DNA from 2 places in the Luteipulveratus halotolerans genome. Region 1 is predicted to be linked to the other one. Evidence: riboswitches for the same ligand, from Rfam matches in the RefSeq annotation. Region 1 holds a riboswitch; the other holds the start of a gene.
What was found. A riboswitch is a leader RNA that binds a small molecule or an ion and turns the genes downstream of it on or off. The one in region 1 is predicted to bind cobalamin.
Positions count from the first base shown of each region.

Region 2: it holds a riboswitch for cobalamin, as region 1 does, so the genes downstream of both, VV01_RS06155 (FecCD family ABC transporter permease) here and VV01_RS03255 (magnesium chelatase subunit D family protein) in region 1, are expected to answer to the same signal.

Region 1 covers NZ_LAIR01000002.1:574,473-581,999, forward strand. Annotated here, with positions in the region: gene cobM (precorrin-4 C(11)-methyltransferase) at 1-188, opposite strand, end outside; gene cbiE (precorrin-6y C5,15-methyltransferase (decarboxylating) subunit CbiE) at 185-1,381, opposite strand; cobalamin riboswitch at 1,417-1,592, shown strand; gene VV01_RS03255 (magnesium chelatase subunit D family protein) at 1,630-3,621, shown strand; gene cobO (cob(I)yrinic acid a,c-diamide adenosyltransferase) at 3,621-4,235, shown strand; gene VV01_RS03265 (cobyrinate a,c-diamide synthase) at 4,232-6,673, shown strand; gene cobA (uroporphyrinogen-III C-methyltransferase) at 6,670-7,527, shown strand, end outside.
Region 2 covers NZ_LAIR01000002.1:1,170,485-1,178,011, reverse strand. Annotated here, with positions in the region: gene VV01_RS06170 (MGH1-like glycoside hydrolase domain-containing protein) at 50-2,698, opposite strand; gene VV01_RS06165 (ABC transporter substrate-binding protein) at 2,760-3,767, opposite strand; gene VV01_RS06160 (ABC transporter ATP-binding protein) at 3,764-4,540, opposite strand; gene VV01_RS06155 (FecCD family ABC transporter permease) at 4,537-5,661, opposite strand; cobalamin riboswitch at 5,702-5,881, opposite strand; gene hflX (GTPase HflX) at 5,897-7,366, opposite strand; gene VV01_RS06145 (CAP domain-containing protein) at 7,456-7,527, opposite strand, start outside.

The sequences.
Region 1 (7,527 bases):
GTGATCTGGTCGAGGTCGAGGTGCTGGGTGTCGATGAGGCGCGCGTCGGCGGACGCGTGTGAGAGAACCTCCGCGTCGAGGTAGGTGCCCGCGTAGAGCACGGTGTCCGCAGACTCCAGCAGGCGGATCGCGCGCAGCGTCAGCAGGTCTGCCGCTCCCGGACCGGCCCCGACGAAGTGGACCGTCATCGGACGAGGCTCCACTGGGTGACGGGTCGCGCGGGGCGCCAGCCGCTCATGGTGCCGAGCGGCTCGGCCGTCTCGACCGTGATGCGGGTGAGCTGACCGCCGTGCTCGCGCTGCGCGGCGACGAGCAGCGCCTCGGTCTCGATGGTGACCGCGTGCGCGACCAGCCGTCCGCCCGGTCGAAGGGCAGCGAGGCAGGTGTCGATGACTCCGGGGCGGCTGGCGCCACCACCGATGAACACTGCATCGGGCGCGTCGAGGCCGGTGAGCGCCTCGGGGGCCGAGCCGCACACGACCTCGAGCTCGGACAGGCCGAAACGGTCGGCATTGCGCGAGACCCGTTGTGCGCGTTCGGAATTCGCCTCGATGGCGATCGCACCACAGCTCAGGTGCGAACGCATCCACTCGACGGAGACCGAACCCGCGCCGGCGCCGACGTCCCACAGCAGGTGTCCCGGTCGTGGTTCGAGACGAGAGAGGGCGCTCGCGCGCAGGTCGCGCTTGGTCAGCTGCCCGTCGTGCTCGAACGCGTCGTCCGGCAGACCCGCGACCAGGCCGTACGACGGTGCGTCGGTCGGGCAGACCACGCAGACGAGGTTGAGCCGGTCGACCTCGGCCGACCAGGTGGCTGCAGTGCCGCGCGAGCGCCACTCGTCGACCGCGCCGAGGCGTGACCAGGCGACCATCTCGGCGGCACCCATGCCGTGCTCGTCGAGCAGCTTGGCGACCTCGGCGGGCGTGGTCTCGTCGGAGGACAGCACGATCAGCCGTCGGCCGGGCGACAGGTGTCGGGCCAGCCGCGACGTCGGCCGCCCGACCAGTGACACCACCGTGGTGGTCTCGTGCGACCACCCCATCCGCGCGTGGGCGAGGCTCGCCGACGAGACGGCCGGGACGACGTCGACCCGCTCCGGGCCCATCACGTCGATCAAGGTCGTCCCGACGCCGGACAGCAGCGGGTCGCCGGACGCGAGGGCGACCAGGCGCCGGCCGTCGTACAGCGCGAGCAGCGGCTCGAGGCCGTCACGCAGGGGAGAGGGCCACGAGCGGCGTACCTGACCTGCGACCTCGGGCACGAGGTCGAGGTGGCGCGGTCCGCCGACGAGCACCTCGGCGCCCTGGATGATGTCCTGGTGGGTGCGCGGGAGCCCGGCCCACCCCTCGGCGCCGATCCCGACCACAGTCACGGTGTTCACAGCCGCTGACCCTAGAGGCTCGGGTGGGTTAGGGTGCGGACCGGCAGATGTGAGGTGCACGGGAAGCCGGTGAGACTCCGGCACAGGACCCGCTGCGGTGACCGAGGATGCCGACGACGCGTGGCGCGAGAGCGCCGGCCACTGGGACGACCCGGGAAGGCGCGCCGCCGGGCTCGGAAGTCCGAAGACCGGCCTCGCAGCAGCGCGATCGTGCCGCGTGGTCCCGGCACGCCGGCGGGAGCAACCCCATGCAGCAGTCCCTACCCACCTTTCCCTTCTCCGCCGTCGTCGGCTCCGACGACATGGCCCTGGCGCTCGTCCTGACAGCCGTCGCGCCCGACGTCGGCGGTGTGCTCGTCCGCGGCGAGAAGGGCACCGCCAAGTCGACCGCGGTGCGCGGCCTGACGAGTCTGCTGCCGCCGGTGCAGGTGGTGAAGGGGTGCCGGTTCTCGTGTGACCCCGCGGCGCCCGACCCGAGGTGTCCGGACGGCCCGCATGCGCAGGCCGAGCCCACCGCACGCCCGGCTCGGCTCGTCGAGCTGCCGGTCGGCGCCAGCGAGGACCGCCTGGTCGGCTCGCTGCACCTGCACAAGGCGCTGTCCGAGGGCGTCGCCGAGTACGACCCCGGCCTCCTCGCTGCGGCTCACCGCGGGCTGCTCTACGTCGACGAGGTCAACCTGCTGCAGGACCACCTCGTCGACGTGCTCCTCGACGCGGCGGCCATGGGTCGCTCCACGGTCGAGCGCGACGGGGTGTCGATCTCGCACGCCTCACGGTTCGTGATCATCGGCACGATGAACCCCGAGGAGGGCGAGCTGCGCCCGCAGCTGCTCGACCGGTTCGGGCTGACCGTCGAGGTCGCGGCTCCGCGTGATCCGCAGACCCGCGTCGAGGTCGTACGCCGACGCCTGGCCTTCGACGCCGACCCGGTGACGTTCGCCGACCGATGGCGTTCGGAGGAGTCCGCGCTCGCGGCCCGCATCGCCGCTGCGCGAGACGCCGTCAGCTCGGTGCGCCTCGGTGACGAGGCGCTCGTGCGCATCGCCGACCTGTGCGCGGCGTTCGAGGTCGACGGCATGCGCGCCGACATCGTCACCGCGCGAGCCGCCACGGCCCACGCCGCGTGGTGCGGCCGAGACGAGGTGACGGTCGACGACATCCGTGCTGCCGCTCGCCTGTCGATCCCGCACCGTCGTCGCCGCAACCCGTTCGACGCGCCGGGTCTGGACGACGACCTGCTCGACGACGTCCTCGGCCCGGACGACGACACAGATCCCGACCCCGAGCCGCCGCAGCCGCCGTCCGATGGTGGCGGCGGCGAGCCCGCGCCGGGCGACGACGCGCCGAGTGGCGAGGCGCCGACCGGCGGAGACGGCGAGGCGGCACCGGGTGGCGGCTCCGAGAGCCAAGGCGCTGCTGCGCCGCAGCCCGCGCGCGTCGGTGCCGGAAAGCCTTATCGCGCAAGGCTGTTCAGCGTCTCCGGCACGGGTGCCGGCGAGTCGGGCCGCCGTTCGACCGCGGAGTCCACGCGCGGCCGGACGGTCGGCGCCCGGCGTACCCCTGAGGCGGGCGCATCTGTGCACCTGCTGTCGACGATCGAGGCAGCAGCCCGGCGAGGTGAACCACGCACGTCGCCGCGGCTGACCGTCGCGCCTGGCGACCTGCGCTACGCCCGGCGCATCGGCCGTGAGTCCAACCTCGTGCTGTTCTGCGTCGACGCGAGCGGCTCGATGGCCGCGCGCCGTCGGATGGAGCAGGTCAAGACGGCCGTGCTGTCGTTGCTGCTCGACGCCTACCAGCGGCGCGACAAGGTCGGTCTGATCACCTTCCGTGGCAACGGTTCCGAGCTCGTGCTGCCGCCCACCGGGTCGGTCGACGTCGCCGCTCGTCGCCTGGAGGACCTTCCCGCCGGAGGCCGCACACCGCTCGCCGAGGGCCTGCTGCGCGCCGCCGAGACCCTGCGCGTCGAGCGGCTGCGCGATCCACGTCGGCGACCGCTGCTCGTGCTCGTCACCGATGGTCGGGCCACGCACGGCACCGACGCCGTACGCCGGTCCCGCCAGGCTGCGGCGATACTCGCCGACGCGGGTGTCGCGTCCGTCGTGATCGACTGCGAGACAGGGAAGTTCGCGATGGGTCTGGCACGCGACCTGGCAGTGCACCTGCAGGCCGAGCACGTCGCGGTCGGCGAGGTCGCCGCCGACCACCTCACGACCGTCGTCCGAGAGAGGGCCTCCTGATGCCGAAGGGTCAGCCGACCGTCGTCCCCGACGACAACCTCACCACCCGGCAGCGGCGCAACCGACCGCTCGTGATGGTCCACACCGGCGACGGCAAGGGGAAGTCGACCGCTGCGTTCGGACTCGCCCTGCGCGGCTGGAACCAGGGCTGGTCGATCGGGGTGTTCCAGTTCGTGAAGTCGGCGAAGTGGAAGATCGGCGAGCAGGAGGTGCTCGAACGCCTCGGCCGCCTGCACGAGTCCGAGGGCGTCGGCGGTCCGGTCGAGTGGCACAAGATGGGCTCCGGCTGGTCGTGGTCGCGCAAGAGCGGCACCGAGGACGAGCACGCCGCAGCGGCCGCCGAGGGCTGGGCCGAGATCAAGCGACGCCTGGCTGCTGAGACTCATCAGCTGTACGTGCTGGACGAGTTCACCTATCCGATCCACTGGGGCTGGGTCGACGCCGACGACGTCGTGGCGACGCTCGCCGAGCGCCCCGGGCAGCAGCACGTCGTCATCACCGGGCGTCGCGCCCACCCGGCCCTGCTCGACGCCGCCGACCTAGTCACCGAGATGACCAAGGTGCGCCACCCGATGGACGCGGGTCAGAAGGGCCAGCGGGGGATCGAGTGGTGACACATCTGCCGCGCGTGGTGATCGCGGCGCCGGCGTCCGGGCACGGCAAGACGACGGTCGCGACCGGGCTGATGGCGGCGCTGCGGCGCCGGGGGCTCGCGGTGTCCGGCCACAAGGTCGGGCCCGACTACATCGATCCCGGCTATCACGGGCTCGCCACCGGCCGACCGGGCCGCAACCTCGACCCCCAGATGGTCGGTGAGGAGCGCCTGGTGCCGTTGCTGCTGAACGGCGCTCGTGGTGCCGACGTGGCCGTCGTCGAGGGAGTGATGGGCCTCTACGACGGTGCGACAGGACGCCAGGGGTTCGCCTCGACCGCGCACGTGGCCGGGGTGCTCGATGCCCCGGTGGTGCTGGTCGTCGACGTGTCGCACGCGGCGCGTTCGGTCGCGGCGGTCGTGCACGGCATGGCGACGTTCGACCCGTCTGTGCGCGTCGCCGGCGTGATCCTCAACAAGGTGGCGTCCGACCGGCATGCCGCAGAGGTGCGAGATGCGTTGGTGGAGAAGGGCTTCGACGTTCTCGGCGTCCTGCACCGCGACGCCGGCATCTCCGCTCCTGGCCGCCACCTCGGTCTCGTGCCGGTGGCTGAGCAGCGCTCGGCGGAGGCGTCCATCGACCGGCTCGCCTCGCGCATCGAGGCGTGCGTCGACCTCGACGCCGTGCTGCGCGTGGCGGCGACGGCCCCGGCGCTCGACGGGACCGCGTGGTCCGCACAGGACGAGGTCTCGCCGGTGGGTGGTGAGCCGCTGATCGCGGTCGCCGGCGGACGGGCGTTCACCTTCAGGTACGCCGAGACCGACGAGCTGCTGCGCGCGGCGGGCTGCCGGGTGGTCGAGTTCGACCCGCTCGTCGACCGCACGCTGCCGCAGGGCACGCAGGGCATCTACCTGGGCGGCGGCTTCCCCGAGACGCACCTCGTCGCGCTGGCAGGCAACACCTCGATGCTGGAGTCACTGCGCTCTGCGGTGCGGTCCGGCGTACCGACCGTGGCGGAGTGCGCAGGCCTGCTCTACCTGTGCGAGACGCTCGACGGCACACCGATGGTGGGCGCGGTCCCCGCTGACGCTCGCATGACCGCACGGCTCACCCTCGGCTACCGGCGCACCGAGACCGGCGTCGTCGGCCACGAGTTCCACCGGACGACACTGTCGACCCGATCGGGCGAGACGCCGGCCTGGGTGCTCGACGGCGAGTCTGAGGGCTTCGCGCTCGACCCGGCCGGCGTCGGGCACGCCACCCTGCACGCGTCGTACCTTCACACGCACTGGGCCGGAAACCCTTCTGCTGCAGAGGAATTCGCGGACCGAGGTCGCCGTACGACGCCGCACACCGAGTCGCCGAGTGCGCATGTCGTGTCAGTTGCGGGCCCTGCCGACCAGCGCGACATGCGCACTCGGCCTGCCTCGGTGGCGAGCCGCTGGCACCACGGCGACCGTGAGACCGGGCCCGGTCTGGTCGACCTCGCCGTCAACGTGCAGCACCTGGACCGACCGCAGTGGTTGGACGAGGCTCTGCACGCGTCGCTGCGTGATCGGTCCTACCCCGATGCGTCGCGCGCGGTGGACGCGCTGGCCGCGCGCTTCGCCCGCCCCGCCGAGCAGGTGCTGCCGACGGCCGGCGCGGCCGAGGCGTTCACGCTCATCGCGCGAGCGCGGCCATGGCGTCAGCCCGTGGTCGTCCACCCCCAGTTCAGGGAGCCCGACCGGGCGTTGCTCGCGGCGGGACACACGCCGACCCATGTCGTGCTCCACAGGGCGCACGGGTTCGAGCTCGACCCGTCGGCGATCCCTGGCGATGCCGACCTGGTCGTGATCGGCAACCCGACCAACCCCACCGGCCGGTTGCACTCGGCGGCGGCGGTCCGGGCGCTGTGTCGTCCGGGTCGGGTGGTCGTGGTCGATGAGGCGTTCATGGACGCCGTCCCCGGCGAGCCCGAATCCGTTGCTGGAGTGCAGGACTCGGGCCTGTTCGTCATCCGCAGCCTGACCAAGACGTGGGCGATCCCGGGCGTGCGGGCGGGGTTCGTGCTCGGTGATCCTGACGTGCTGAGCGCGTGTGCCGAGCAGCAGCCGGAGTGGTCGGTGAGCAGTCCCGCTCTGGCCGCACTGGTGGCGTGCGCATCGCCCGAGGCGCGGATCGAGACGGCCGAGCGCGCCGCGCAGGTCGTCGAGCAACGCCGCCACCTCGAGCGGCTGCTGGCCGAGCGGGCGATCCCGTTCGTCGAGTGGTCGGCGGCACCGTTCGTCCTCGCGCAGGTGGGCGACGGTGTACGAGATGCGTTGCGCGACAGAGGCATCGCCGTTCGTAGGGCTGACACGTTCCCCGGACTGGACACGACATGGGTGCGGATCGCCACGCGTGACCACGCGACGACAGCCCGGCTGGCGGCTGCGCTCGATGATGTCCACCAGCGGCGGAAGGCGGTGCTGGCATGACGGCGTACACCGTGGACCTCGACGTCGCAGGGCGCTGTGTGCTGCTCGTCGGAGACGGCGATGTGCTTGCACCACAAGCACTTTCGTTGCTGTCGGCGGGCGCCGAGCTCACGGTCGCGGCACCGCAGGTGCCGGCCAGCATCGAGGACCTGGCCGACCGTGGTCGGCTGACCTGGACGACTGCGCAGTGGACCGTGAGCGACGTCCGTGCGGCCGACCTCGTCGTCGCGAGTGACGCCGACGAGGCGCTGCGGTCGTGCTGCGCCGCCGAGCGGGTCTGGCTGAGCACGCCTCGAACCGGCTCCGTACGACGCCCGCGCACCACGCGCGGCAGCGTCACCCTGGTCGGCGGCGGGCCCGGTGACCCCGGGCTGCTCACGGTCGCGGGTCTGGACGCGCTTCGTGCGGCCGACGTGGTGGTCTGCGACCGCCTGGCGCCGCTGGCAGCCCTCGACGGGCTCGACGCCGAGGTCGTCGACGTCGCCAAGGTGCCTCGCGGCCGGTCGACGTCGCAGGAGGCCATCAACGCGCTCCTGGTCGAGCGCGCTCGTGCCGGACAGCACGTCGTACGCCTCAAGGGTGGTGACGGCTACGTCTTCGGGCGTGCAGGCGAGGAGGCCATCGCGTGCGCTGAGGCCGGCATCGACGTACGCGTGGTGCCCGGACTCTCGTCTGCCGTCGCCGGGCCGGCTCTCGCCGGCGTCCCGCTGACGCATCGCGGTGTGTCCCAAGGGTTTTCGGTGGTCTCAGGACATGTGCCACCCGGTCACCCGGCGAGCACCGTCGACTACGGAGCTCTCGCGCGGTCCGGGACGACCATCGTCCTGCTCATGGCCGTGGCAACCCTGCCGGCG
Region 2 (7,527 bases), 600 kb from region 1:
ACTGACCCTCACCCACGAGCTCAAGGCATCGCCGCCGCCCTGGCGAGAATCAGCCACCGAGCGCGTCGTGCACGGGGTGGCAGATGAGATGGGCGACGACCGCCGTCCAGCCGGTCTGGTGCGAGGCGCCCAGACCCGCGCCGGTGTCACCGTGGAAGTACTCGCTGAACGTCGGGTGCGCCTGCCACAGCGGACCGGTCGGGACGTGCCGCGGATCGCCCGGACGACGGCCGTCGGCACCCGGCCGGAACATCGACACGAGCCGCCCCTCGAGGTCGGCCACGACGTCCCGCAGCGGCACCTGCGTACCGGAGCCTGTCGGGAGCTCGACCGTGAGGTCGCGGCCCATGTCGGTGGCGTACGTGCGCAGCGCGTCCGTGAGCAGCACGTTGACCGGGAACCACACCGGACCACGCCAGTTGGAGTTGCCGCCGAACAGGCCGCTGCGTGCCTCGCCCGGTGCGTACGCGATCGGCAGCGACTCGCCCTCGAGGTCGACGTCGATGCCGTCGCGGTAGGCCGCCGAGAGCGACCGGATGCCGTACGGCGACAGGAACTCACCCTCGTCGAGCATGCGCGACAGGATGCGCACCAACCGCTCCTGGGTGAGCAGCGAGAACGTCGTGTCGGGCTGCCCGTCGTACTCGCTGTGGACCACTGCGTCCGTGAGCTCGGGGCGTCGCTGCAGCAGCCACTCCAGCCGCGAGGTGTAGTCCGACAGCTCCTCGGGTACCCAGTCGGGCTCCACCGCGACGGCCATCAGCGGGAGCAGGCCGACCATCGAGCGGACCGGGATCTGCTGGCACGAGCCGTCGTCGTCGACGACCGCGTCGTAGAAGAAACCGTCCTGCTCGTTCCACAGCGAGATGTTGCTCGTGCCGAACGACTCCATGGCCTCGGCGATCGACAGGAAGTGCTCCAGGAACTTGGTCGCCGCCTCGTCCCAGGCACGGTCGGCCCGCGCGAGCTCCCAGGCGATGCGCAGCATGTTGAGGCAGAAGAAGCCCATCCAGCTGGTCGCGTCGGACTGCTCCAGGCGATGCCCGCCGGGCAGCGGCTCCGAGCGGTCGAACGGGCCGACGTTGTCCATCCCGAGGAAGCCGCCCTCGAACAGATTGGACCCGTCGGAGTCCTTGCGGTTGACCCACCAGCCGAAGTTGAGCATGAGCTTGGTGAACACCCGGATCAGGAAGTCGGTGTCCTGCGCGCCGTCGAGCTGGTAGACCCGCCAGACCGCCCAGGCGTGCACGGGCGGGTTGACGTCACTGAAGTTCCACTCGTACGCCGGCAGCTGGCCGTTGGGGTGCATCGCCCACTCGCGGCACATGAGCACGAGCTGCTCCTTGGCGAACGACGGGTCGACGTGCGCGAGCGCGACGCAGTGGAACGCCAGGTCCCACGACGCGAACCACGGGTACTCCCACTCGTCGGGCATCGAGATGACGTCAGCGAGCGAGAACGTCTGCCACTCGGTGTTGCGACCCTCCGGCTGCGGCGCACGCCGCTCCGGCGGCGGTGCGGGCTGACCGGGGTCGCCCTCGAGCCACTGCCGCACGTCGTACCGGAACAGCTGCTTGCACCAGAGCAGCCCGGCGAATGCACGGCGGGCCGTGAGCCGGTCCTCGTCGGAGGTCTGCTCGGGGATGACGGCGGCGTAGAAGGCGTCCGCCTCGCCCCGGCGGGTCTCGATCACGCCGTCGCCATCAGCCGCGCTCCCCTGCTGGTCGTCGCGGGTCAGCCGCAGCGTCACGGCCACGGTCTCACCCGGCTGGACCGCGTCGAAGTGCCACCACAGCGCGGCCTTCGTGCCCACGTCGGACGCCAGCAACGACTCGTCACCGTGCACGACCGCCTGGTTGACGGCGCTCTTGGGGTGAGCCGGATCGGTGCCACCACCGAAGGTCGCCGTCTCATGAGTTTCGTTGTCGCACAACAAAACTCGCGCACCATCGCTCGCCGTGACGTGATAGCGGCCGAGCCATCCGTGCTCGACCTGCAACCCTCCGTTGAGCGGCCGGATCGACGGACGACGGTCGTCGCGTCCCCAGCTCCACGTGTTGCGGAACCACACCTGCGGCAGCAGGTCGAGCGGGGCGGCGTCCGGGCCGTGGTTGGTCGCCTCGACGCGGACCACGACGTCGTACGGGTTGTCCTTGGCGTGGGTGGTGACGACGTCGAAGAAGCGGTCACCGTCGAGCACGCCGGTGTCGGCGAGCTCGTACTCCTCGTCGTCGAACCCGCGACGGGCGTTCTCGTCGATCAGCTGCTGGTACGGGAAGGCCGCCTGCGGGTAGCGGTAGAGGTACTGCGCGTACGAGTGCGTCGGGGTCGCGTCGAGGTGCCACCAGTACTCCTTGGCGTCCTCACCGTGGTTGCCCTGCGCGTTGGTCAGCCCGAACAGCCGCTCCTTGAGCCGGTCGTCCTGGCCGTTCCACATCGCGACGGCGACGTTGAGGAAGCCGTAGCGGTCGGTGAGGCCGGCGATGCCGTCCTCACCCCAGCGGTAGGCGCGGGTGTGGGCGTGGTCGAACGGGAAGAAGCCCCAGGCGTCGCCGTCGGCGGAGTAGTCCTCGCGGACGGTGCCCCACTGGCGGCCGGACAGGTACGGGCCCCACACCCTCCACGGGTCGAGGTCGCCGGGCGACTCGGCGACGCGGGCGTGCTCAGCGGACGGGTGACCTTCCGAGGATGCGCTCACGTCACCGCACCCTACGGACGAGCGAGGTCTCCACGGAAGACCCGCGCAGGTCTGCGTACGGTCACCGCCGCGGCACCAGGTCCCAGCGCTCCAGCGCGACGCGTGCCTGCTCGGCGGCGTCGATGTTGAGCGGACCGCTGGTCCACATGGCGTACGGCAGGTTGAGGAAGCGGCCCTGCCTCACCGCGGGCAGGTCACGTGTCGCGGGGTTGGTCCGCAGCAGGTGGACCTTCTGGGCGAACGACTGGGGCGGGTAGTCGACGAAGAAGATCGCGTCCGGTCGGGACGCCGCGACCCGCTCCCACGACACCGAGGTCCATGTGTCCTTCAGGTCCGACAGCGGGTTGCGTCCACCACCGGCTGCGATGACGGCCTGCGGCGCCCCGAGCGCCCCGCTGGAGAACACCTCCTTGTCACCGCTGTCGAACACGAACACGGTCGGTGGCTTCTTCGGCTTCGGCGCCGACCGCAGTGCGGCCAGCCGGCGGTCGAGGTCGGTGTTGACCCGTCGGGCGTCGGCGTCGTGGCCGGTGATCGTCCCGAGGTGGGTGAGGTCGGTCCTGAGCGCGGTCCACGGGTCGACCGTCCCGCGAGCGCGACTCCCGTGCTGACGGCAGCTCTCGGTCAAGGTGAAGGCGTCGATTCCCTTGGCCCGCAACGCTTCTGGTGTCACGCCCTTCTCCTCGGAGTAGCCGTAGCCCCAGCCCGCGACCATCACGTCCGGGCGCTGAGCCACGACCGTCTCCAGCGACGGGTACTCAGGAGCGACGACCTTGAGCGAGTCGACGGCGGCGCCGTAGTGCTTGCGCAGCAGAGCCTTGTCACGCCCGATGCTGCTGACGGCCGCGACGCGGTCCTGCGCTTTCAGGGCGAGCACCATCGAGATCAGGTTGCCGTCGTTGACGAAGAGGCGCTGGGCCGGCTTCGGGAAGGACGTCTGCTCCCCACAGCTGCTGACGGTCACTCGTGCACCGGCGGCTCGGCCGGCCTGTCCGGCGTCGGTGGAGGAGCATGCCGCGAGCAGCAGGACGGACGCGCCGGCGAGGGTGGCGGTGAGGCGTCGGTTCATGTCAGGTCCTCCAGGAGCAGGTGGGTACGGCCGGTGACGGGATGGGTGACGTGGGCGGCGGCGACGCCGAACACCTCTGCGACGAGGTCAGGGGTCAGTACGTGCGCGCCCGGGCCGACCGCGTGGGCGCGGCCGTCGTGCAGCACGAGCACCCGGTCGAAGCACGCGAGCGCCAGTCCGAGGTCGTGCACCGCCGCGACGGTCGTACGGCCGAGCGCCCGGACCGTACGCAGGAGGTCGAGCTGGTGGCGTACGTCGAGGTGGTTGGTGGGCTCGTCCAGGACGAGGACGCCGGTGTCCTGGGCGATGCCTCGTGCGAGCCACGCCCGTCGCATCTCGCCGCCGGAAAGCGTTGCGCACGAACGGTGCTCAGCGTCCATGAGGTCGACGTGATGCAGCGCCTCACGTACGGCGTCGCGGTCGTCCGGGCCGCCGCTGGACCAGGGAGACCGGTAGGGCGTACGGCCCAGACCGACGAGCTCACCGACCAGCAGGTCGGCCGGCAGCGCCGGGTCCTGGTCGACGAACGCGATCCGCCGCGCGCGGTCTCGCGCGGCCAGGAGGTGCACGTCGAGGCCGTCGACCTCGACCTGCCCGCCGGCCGCCGGGAGGAGACCGCTGAGCGTGCGCAGGAGGGTGGACTTGCCGCTGCCGTTGACGCCGACGACGGCGAGCATCGAGCCGGGCTCGACGTCGAGACTGACGTGGGAAAGGACTGTGCGACCCCCGACGGCGCACGACAGGTCACGGGTGCACAGGGCGCCGGCGCTCATACCGCGGATCCGTAGCTGTAGCGGCGCCGCCCGAGGAGCAGGAGGAAGACCGGCGCGCCCACCAGACCGGTCACGACGCTGAGGGGCAGCTCGACCGGACGCACGACCACCCGCGAGAGCACATCGACCCAGATGAGGAACGCCGCTCCACCGAGCGCGGCCACCGGCAGCAGCACCCGATGGCGGGCGCCCACCACCAGGCGCCCGAGGTGCGGCAGCACCAGCCCGACGAAGCCGATGCTCCCCGACACCGCGACGAGTACGCCGACGAGCGCCGAGGACAGGACGAACAGGGCCCGACGGAGGCCGTCGACGGGTACGCCGACCGCGCGGGCACCGTCCTCACCGGTGGTCAGCGCGTCGATCCAGGACGACGCGAGCAGCAGTGCTGTCGTCGCGACGACAGCGACCGCGGGCAGCCAGACCTGCGCCCACGTCGTACCGGAGAGGCTCCCCAGCAGCCAGAACAGGACCGACTGGGCGCCCCGGTCGTCGCTGCGCATCACCAGGAAGCTCGCGACCGAGGAGAACGCCGACGACATGACCACGCCCGTGAGGACCAGGCGCAGCGGGGTGAGCCCGCCCTGGGCGCTCGCGATCCCGAAGACGAGTGCCGTGGCAGCGAGCGCACCGAGCAGCGCGCCGGCGGAGAGGGCCCACGTGCCGAGCGCGGCCAGCGCGCCGGTGGTGATCACGGCCGTCGCGCCGACACTCGCGCCGGAGGACACCCCGAGCAGGTACGGGTCCGCGAGGGGGTTGCGGACGAGGGCCTGCACCGCTGTGCCCGCGACGCCGAGGCCGGCGCCGACCACCAGAGCCTGCGCCGCGCGCGGCGCCCGCAGCTCGACCACGATGAGGTCGACCGTCGGGTCCGGGCCGGGGCTCAGTCGCAGGCGGTGGGCGAGCACGTCCCACACCGCACTCGCGGCGATCGGCTCCGAGCCGAGTGCGAGCGACGCGCAGGCACCGGCAGCGCAGAGCACCAGCAGGACGCCGAGCACGGCCAGCATCCGGGGCCGACGACGCTCACGCTCCGGCGCGGGCACAGGCGGTCGCAGTTCAGGACGAGGGCGACCGAGTGCGTCGACGACGCGCCCAGGCGCCGACACGAGGTCGGGCACGCAACGGCTCTTTCATCCGGAGCCCGATCGCGAGGCTCGTGGTCGATGACATGAGCCGGCAGGTCTTCGGACTCGGGATCACTCAGACGGAGCGCCTTCCCGGACTCTCGTCCAGTGGCGTTGTGCTCCGCCCGTCACCCACACCGCTGCGCGTCAGCTCCGGAGTCTCACCGGATTCCCTGGCACCGTTCGTGGTACGACCAGCTCGCCGGGAACGCTATCACCGGCGACCGGCTCACGAGACGGCGTACGACGCGAGCTCGGCCTGCAGCGTCGGCGTCACCTTGGCGTGGACGCGCGTGCCGTCGCCCTGGTGCTCGGTGCTGAGGATCTCGGCCTCGTCGTGCAGGCGGCTGAGCAGGTCACCACGGTCGTACGGCAGGAGCACGTCGACGCGGATGTCGGGTCGTGGCAGCTCACGGGCGACCAGCGCACGCAGCTCGTCGATGCCGTCGCCGGTGCGGGCCGAGACCGCGATGCTGTGCTTCTCGGCGCGCAGGATGCGATCGACGACGTGCGGCTCGGCCAGGTCGGCCTTGTTGACGACGATGACCTCCTTGACCGCGTCGCCGCCGACCTCGGCGAGCACCTCACGCACGGCGCTGATCTGGGCCTCGGGGTCGGGGTGGCTGCCGTCGACCACGTGCAGCACCAGGTCGGACTCTGAGACCTCCTCCAGCGTCGAGCGGAACGCCTCGACGAGCTGGTGCGGCAGGTTGGCGACGAACCCGACGGTGTCGGCCAGCGTGTAGAGGCGGCCGTCCTCGGTCTCGGCGCGACGCACGGTCGGGTCGAGGGTGGCGAACAGCTGGTTCTGGACGAGCACGCCCGCGCCGGTGAGACGGTTGAGCAGCGAGGACTTGCCGGCGTTGGTGTAGCCCGCGATCGCGACGCTCGGCACGTGGTGCGCCTTGCGGCTGTGCCGCTTGGTGTCGCGCGAGGTCTTCATCTGCGCGATCTCCTTGCGCAGCTTGGCCATCCGGCTGTTGATGCGCCGCCGGTCGAGCTCGATCTTGGTCTCACCAGGACCGCGCGAACCCATGCCCTGACCGCCGGCCGCCTGGCCACCGGCCTGCCGGGACATCGACTCACCCCAACCACGCAGGCGCGGCAGCAGATAGCTCAGCTGGGCGAGCTCGACCTGCGCCTTGCCCTCCTTGGACTTGGCGTGCTGGGCAAAGATGTCCAGGATCAGCGCGGTGCGGTCGATGACCTTGACCTTGACGACGTCCTCGAGGGCGCGCCGCTGGCTGGGCGCGAGCTCGGTGTCGGCGATGACGGTGTCGGCGCCCTCGTCGATGACGATGTCGCGCAGCTCCTGGGCCTTGCCCGCACCCATCCAGGTGCCGGGGTCGGGCTTGTGGCGACGCTGCAGCACCCCGGCCAGCACGGTCGAGCCGGCCGTCTCGGCGAGCGCGGACAGCTCGCGCAGGGAGTTCTCGGCGTCCTCGGCGGTGCCGTCGGTCCAGACGCCCGCGAGCACGACGCGCTCGAGGCGCAGCTGGCGGTACTCGACCTCGGTGACGTCCTCGAGCTCGGTGGACAGGCCCTCGACGCGGCGCAGGGCTGCGCGCTCCTGACGGTCGAGCTGCTCGCCGTCGAAGTCGTCGACGATGAAGCCGGACTCGTCGTAGCGAGGGTCGAGGTCATCGGCCTCGGACAGGGCTTCGGCGCGGGTGCTGAGCAGGTGATCGTGTGCAGTCATGTTCTCCCTAGAGTCGCATGAGAGAACGCTGTGGGCGATCCGATTATGCCGAGCAGCACGCCGACGGGCCCCGTGCGGACGCCGTGGGATCAGGAGATCCCGAAGTCCTGGACCCAGGCGCCGTCGCCGTAGCCGTCGCCGACCGAGCCCCCGTCGTACCC